Geomonas sp. RF6: one gene and its partner. The protein of the gene in region 1 interacts with the protein of each later gene in a pairwise test. Links are inferred from orthologs where the notes say so. Each region holds a gene or a part of one and is shown on either strand. Other genes may lie near its edges.

Region 1 (3,271 bases):
GGTCTCCACCGAATCAAGGGCCACCGAACCGACAACGAGTATGCTCATAACGCCTCCAGGATCAGATGTAGTCGGCGCCCCGGAGCCGTCGGGGGACAGGCGAGAGGGGCGCCGCAGTAGGTGCAGCCTCAGAGATATTTGCCGATGATAAGGTCGAGCGCCTCGCGCGTCTCCACCGGGATGACGGAGCTGTCGCCCCGGACCTCGCTGATGATGGCGTACTGCAGCGCGGAGGCGCAGGGGCACCTCCGCTCCCCGCCGATCCGGTGCACCGCGGCACGAATGATGGACTTCGCCGTCGCCACATTGGACTTGATGATGGCGACGACCGCCTCCACGGAGACGTCTTCGTGGCTGTCGTGCCAGCAGTCGTAGTCGGTGGAGAGGGCGATGACGCCGTAGCAGAGCTCCGCCTCGCGGGCGAGCTTTGCCTCGGTGAGGTTGGTCATCCCGATGATGGAGGCGCCGAAGGAGCGGTACATGTGGCTTTCGGCTCGAGTGGAGAAGGCGGGGCCTTCCATGCAGAGGTAGGTGCCGCCGCGGTGCACGGTGGCGCCGACTTCGGTGGCGGCGGCATAGAGATCCGCGGAGAGGTCGGCGCAGACCGGATCGGCGAAGGCGACGTGGGCGACGACCCCGCCGCCGAAGAAGGTGTCCCTGCGGATACCTTTCGTGCGGTCGATGAACTGGTCGGGGATGACGATGTGGCCGGGGACGATCTCCTCGCGGAGGCTCCCCACGGCGGAGACGGAGATGATGCGGGTGACGCCGAGCTTCTTCATGCCGTAGATGTTGGCGCGGTAGTTCACCTCGCTCGGCATGAAGCGGTGCCCCTTGCCGTGACGCGGCAGGAAGACCACCGGGATGCCGTCGAGCTTTCCGGTGATGAAATCGTCAGAGGGCCTGCCGAAAGGGGTGTCCACCGTGACGTGGGCGATGTCAGTCATCCCCTCCATCTCGTACAGCCCGCTGCCGCCGATAACGCCGATCACTTCTTCCGCCATAATCCCTCCTGTATTGCATAGTAAATAAATATAGTAGCTTTTCTGCCCTGCGCGATGAAGTGGTGATCCCTGCTGCGTCCGCTCGAACTCCGAGCCCGCAGGAGATGAATCCTAGGCCGCCGCCTCGGCGCTCTCCGCCGCTGCCGCCGCTCTCCGCCCGCGCTCCTCGTCGAGCTTCCCCTTCAGCTGCCCGCAGGCGGCAGAGATGTCGCCGCCGCGGCTGGAGCGGGTGATGACCGTCACGTGCTTGTCGAGGAGGTACTTGTGGAAGCGGTCTATCGTCTCCTGGGTCGGGGTGCGGAAATCGCAGCTGCCGTGCTCGTTGAAGGGAATCAGGTTCACCTTCGAGGGGAAGTTGGAGATGTGGCGCACCAGGCGCTTCGCGTCCTCCAGCGAGTCGTTCAGGTCGCGGATCATGACGTACTCCACCGTGATCCAGCGCCTCGACGGGAGCGGAAACTCCTTGCAAGCCGCGAGGAGCTCCTTCAGCGGATAGCGCCGGTTCACCGGCATGATCCGGTCTCGCACCTCGTCCGTCGTGGCGTTCAGGGAGACCGCGAGGTTCACCACCACCGACCTGCCGAGCTCCGCCATCTCCGGGACGAGCCCGGAGGTAGAGACGGTGACCTTGCGGTTGGAAAACTGGAAGCCGTCCGGATCGGTGAGGATCTGCACCGCGGGGACGACTGCGGAGAGGTTCGCCAGCGGCTCACCCATCCCCATGAAGACGATATTGCGCACCGGGTGATCCCTCTTCACCGCGCAGACCTGGTTCACGATCTCAGCCGTGGTGAGGTCCCGGATGATCCCGAAGGTCCCGGTGAGGCAAAAGGCGCACCCCATGGCGCACCCCACCTGGCTGGAGATGCACAGGGTGTTGCGACCTTCGTCCGGGATGAGGACCGCCTCCACCGCGTTTCCGTCGGCCAGGCGAAAGAGGTACTTGCTGGTGCCGTCCGCGGAGGACTCCACCACCTCCGGCACGAGGTTCGAGATGGTGGCCGTCTCCGCGAGGGAGTTCCTGAACTCCTTGGAGATGTTCGTCATCTCCGCAAAGGAGAGGGCGTCCAGCTGGTAGAGCCACTTGAAGATCTGCTTGGCCCGGAAGCGCTCCTTGCCGACTCCGGCAATGTACTTTTCCAGCCCCTGCAGCGTGAAATTCTTGAGATCGACTTTTTCCATGCCCGTTAGCATATAAAAAAGCCCTTCTAAAGCGAAGGGCTTTTTTTACCTCATCTGTTGTGAATCTATATTACACCAGTTCCAGCGCGCTGAAGAAGTAGGGGATCTCGTAGGCAGCGGACTCCGGGGAGTCGGAGCCGTGCACCGTGTTCTCCTCGATGCTCACGCCGAGCTCTTTCCTGATCGTCCCCGCGTCGGCGTTCGCCGGGTTGGTGGCGCCCATGAGGCCGCGCCATGCCAGGATCGCGTTCTCCTTCTCCAGCACCATGACGATGACCGGGTTGCGTACCATGAAGGTGCACAGGTCGTTGAAGAAGGGGCGCTCCTTGTGCACGTAGTAGAAACCTTCCGCCTGTGCCCTGGTGAGGCGGATCTTCTTCATCCCCACGATGCCGAAGCCGGCGTTCTCTATCATCTCGATCACCTTACCGGTGACGTTTCTCTCAACTGCGTCAGGCTTTATGATTGCGAATGTTCTTTCCATTTCTTCCTCCAGGACTTTATTTAGAATGACCGCCATACATAGCACCGCGCCGCGGCGCTTGTCAAGGCGATTGGGGAGCGGCGGACATGAAAAAAGCCCACAGCAGGTAGCCGTGGGCTTTTTCGTGAAACAGGTGCACCCGTTTCCGAATTACTTGTGCTCAGCCGGAGCAGCCGGAGCAGCCGGAGCCTTAGCGGAGGACATCGGAGCCTGGGCCGGAGCAGCCGGAGCAGCCGGAGCAGCCTGCTCAGCAGCAGGAGCCGGAGCCTCTTCCTTCTTCTTGCAGCCAGCAGCAAAGGCGAGAGCCAGAGTGAGGCAAAGTGCGAGAGAGATCAGTTTTTTCATTGACGATATCACCTCTTTTCTTTTGAGATTTACCATTACTGCGCGAAGCGCATGGTTTTTACTGGCAACACAAAGGGCGAATATACTAGCATTCGGGTAAATGTCAATACTTTTTAAACGGGGAAAAGATTTCTTTCTCTTAGAATAAACTTCCCGTTCGACTCCGAAAAAGAGGCAAGTAGCCGATCCTTCGAAAGAAAGTCATGACACCCCAAAGCGGCACCAGTCGCAGAGCCACGTCCAGAGCGGCGCTGCG
Region 2 (3,224 bases), 440 kb from region 1 along the record:
TCCCGATGGACCGCGAAGTCATCCACATCCTGCCCCAGGAGTTCATCATCGACGACCAGGACGGCATCCGCGAGCCTCTGGGGATGAGCGGCGTGCGCCTGGAGGCGAAGGTGCACATCGTCACCGGCGCGGTGGCGAGCGCCCAGAACATCGTGAAGTCGTGCAACCGCGCGGGTCTCGAGGTGGCGGACATCGTCCTCGAGCAACTCGCCTCCTCCGAGGCGGTTCTCTCCGCTGACGAGAAGGAGCTCGGCGTGGCCCTCGTGGACATCGGCGGCGGCACCACCGACATCGCCATCTTCGTCGACGGCGCCATCAAGCACACCTCCGTCCTCTCTCTTGGCGGCAACCACCTCACCAACGACATCGCGGTCGGCCTGCGCACCCCGATGGCGGAGGCGGAGCGGATCAAGCAGAAGTACGGCTGCTGCCTCTCCAGTCTCGTCGGAAAGGACGAGACGATCGAGGTGCCGAGCGTCGGCGGGCGCAAGCCGCGCGTCCTCTCCCGCCAGCTGCTGTGCGAGATCCTCGAGCCGAGGGTCGAGGAGATCTTCACCCTGGTGAACCGCGAGATCGTGAAATCGGGGCTCGAGGACCTCATCGCCTCCGGCGTCGTCATCACCGGCGGCTCCACGATCCTCGAAGGGATGCCGGAACTCGGCGAGCAGATCTTCAACCTCCCGGTGCGCCGCGGCGTGCCCCAGAAGATCGGCGGGCTCGTGGATGTCGTTAATTCGCCTGTTTACGCAACCGGCGTCGGCCTTGTTGTGTACGGCAGCAAGAACGTCGGCGTGCACGAGTTCCCGACCGCGCAAAGCGACGACCATGTCTTCCGCAGGGTCGGCAAAAGGATGCGCGAGTGGTTCGGTGAATTCTTCTAAAAACGCCAAAAACACCCTCCCCTGAAAGGGGACAGGCCCCCCTCAAAAGGCGCCTGTCCCCTTCTCTTTATTCCGCGAAAAAAGTGCTTGTTTGCTGCATTTTACGCTTCCCTATCGTTCCAAAAAAATGTATAAAAAGGTCCAATAATTTTTTGATCTGCCGGGGGCGGCGATAAGGGGGATATTGAATGTTTCACTTCGATGAGAGCATCGACCAGAGTGCGAAGATTAAGGTAATTGGGGTAGGCGGTTCCGGCGGCAACGCTGTGAACACCATGATTACGGTTGGCATCACCGGGGTCGATTTCATCGTAGCAAACACCGACGCCCAGGCATTGCGCATGTCGAAGGCGTCCATCAAAATCCAGATCGGCACCCAGCTTACCAAGGGTCTCGGGGCAGGCGCCAACCCCAACGTTGGGCGCGATGCTGCAATCGAGGATCGCGAGAAGCTCGTCGAGGCGCTGAAGGGCGCTGACATGATCTTCGTCGCTGCCGGTATGGGCGGCGGCACCGGTACCGGCGCTGCTCCCGTCATCGCAGAAATCGCCCGCGAAATCGGCGCCCTCACCGTCGGCGTCGTCACCAAGCCTTTCTCCCGCGAAGGTCGCCAGCGTCTTGCCAAAGGCGAAGACGGCATCAAGGAACTGAAGAAGCACGTTGACTCCCTCATCGTGATCCCGAACGACCGCCTCCTCGGCCTGGCCGGGAAGTCGATGTCGATCCTCGACGCATTCAAGCCCTCCGACGACGTGCTGCGCCAGGCGGTGCAGGGGATTTCCGACCTCATCACTCAGTCCGGCATGATCAACGTCGACTTCGCCGACGTGAAGTCGATCATGAGCGAGCGCGGCATGGCGATGATGGGTATCGGTCTTGGCACCGGCGAGAACAGGGCGGTTGACGCAGCGACCCGCGCGATCTCCTCCCCGCTCCTCGAAGACATCGACATCTCCGGCGCGAAGGGCGTGCTGGTAAACATCTCCGGACCGTCCGCCATGACCATGGACGAATTCGACGCCGCCAGCCGCATCATCCACGAGAAGGTGCACGAGGACGCAAACATCATCGTCGGTCTCGTCATCGACGAGAGCCTCGGAGAGACGATCAAGATCACCGCGATCGCCACCGGCTTCGGCGACCGCTTCGATCTGGAGAAAGGGCGCCACGAGCTGAAGAACGTCTCGACCCTGGTGAAGCCCTCCGCTTCCGAGATCAACAGGGAGATCCCGACCTTCATCCGCGAGAAGCAGCAGCGCGAGCACGTCGCCCGCCAGCGCTCCTTCCTGATGGACGACGAAGATCAGTACGATATCCCGACCTTCCTCCGGAAGTCAGTCGACTAGTTTAGTGCAATTCGGAGCTTTTCCAGCCCGGCCCTCTACAGGGGGCCGGGTTTTTTTACTTCTTCCGGGAAGCTCCCAGGAACCTTGACTACATTTCCACGAAGCGCTGCACGAGAACTCGCGTTCCCCCCTTTGCGAAGGGGGGGGCAGGGGGGATTTGCTCTTTGGTCGCCGACGCCGGGAACGCCTGCGGCTTATCCCGGCCTACATGTCACATGACCTCTCTCATGGATTCGGTTCCCCGAATTTCGCCTTAAGCGTCTGATATCACACCTTTTCCTTCCTCATCCCCGCAAAGAATGCTACTCTCGACCCATGTCCCGGATACCACACGACAAGCGCCGCGAAATCCTCGCAGGCGAGAGCGGCACCATCCAGCGCAACTGGGGCGGCCGCCTCTCCTGCTGCCTCGTCTACCCCAACAGCTACCATGCCGCGATGAGCAACCTCGGCTTCCAGACGCTCTACGCGATGATGAACGACGACCCCGGCGTCGTCTGCGAGCGCGCCTTTCTCCCGGACAGGAGCGAGCTGCAGGAGCGCCAGCGGCGAGGGGGGGCGCAGCATCTGGTATCCCTGGAGTCGCAACGCCCTCTGTCGTCATTTGACGTCGTCGCCTTCTCCGTCTCTTTCGAGAGTGACTACCTCAACATCCCCACCATCTTCAGGCTTTCGGGGATCTCTCCTTTCGCGAGCAACCGCACCTCCCACGACCCCCTCGTCATTGCAGGCGGCGCCGCGCTCTTCCTCAATCCCGAGCCGGTCGCCCCTCTGATAGATCTGGTTTGCCTCGGGGAGGCGGAAGGGGTCCTCCAGCACCTGCTGGAAGTGCTGAAGGGTGAGTCGGAGTCACGCGAGGAGCTTCTCCTGGAATGCGCCCGCGTCGACGGCATATACGTCCCTTCCCTTTATGCACCGGAGTACGAGGGGACGAGGCTACTTTCCATGCATCCGCTCCCCGGCGCCCCCCCCCGCGTGCAGCGCGTCTTTAGTCGCG

Evidence for each region.
Region 2: the proteins of rlmN (region 1) and ftsZ interact in binary tests that used the Escherichia coli proteins (3 or more experiments, as listed by UniProt). The link is inferred for Geomonas sp. RF6 from one-to-one orthologs.

What each region holds. Positions count from the first base shown.
Region 1 is NZ_CP087999.1:822,700-825,970, forward strand. Bases 152-3,103 are described here. They hold rlmN (23S rRNA (adenine(2503)-C(2))-methyltransferase RlmN), read right to left. Parts: upstream 2,187-3,103; coding sequence 1,116-2,186; downstream 152-1,115. Other genes in these bases: mtnP (S-methyl-5'-thioadenosine phosphorylase), read right to left, coding at 152-1,004; ndk (nucleoside-diphosphate kinase), read right to left, coding at 2,257-2,670; LPW11_RS03555 (hypothetical protein), read right to left, coding at 2,821-3,015. Also shown: LPW11_RS03535 (PfkB family carbohydrate kinase), read right to left, coding at 1-48; more of mtnP, read right to left, coding at 129-151.
Region 2 is NZ_CP087999.1:1,264,143-1,267,366, reverse strand. Bases 244-3,148 are described here. They hold ftsZ (cell division protein FtsZ), read left to right. Parts: upstream 244-1,069; coding sequence 1,070-2,227; downstream 2,228-3,148. Other genes in these bases: LPW11_RS05375 (radical SAM protein), read left to right, coding at 2,543-3,148; ftsA (cell division protein FtsA), read left to right, coding at 244-881. Also shown: more of ftsA, read left to right, coding at 1-243; more of LPW11_RS05375, read left to right, coding at 3,149-3,224. UniProt on the Escherichia coli protein: Essential cell division protein that forms a contractile ring structure (Z ring) at the future cell division site. The regulation of the ring assembly controls the timing and the location of cell division.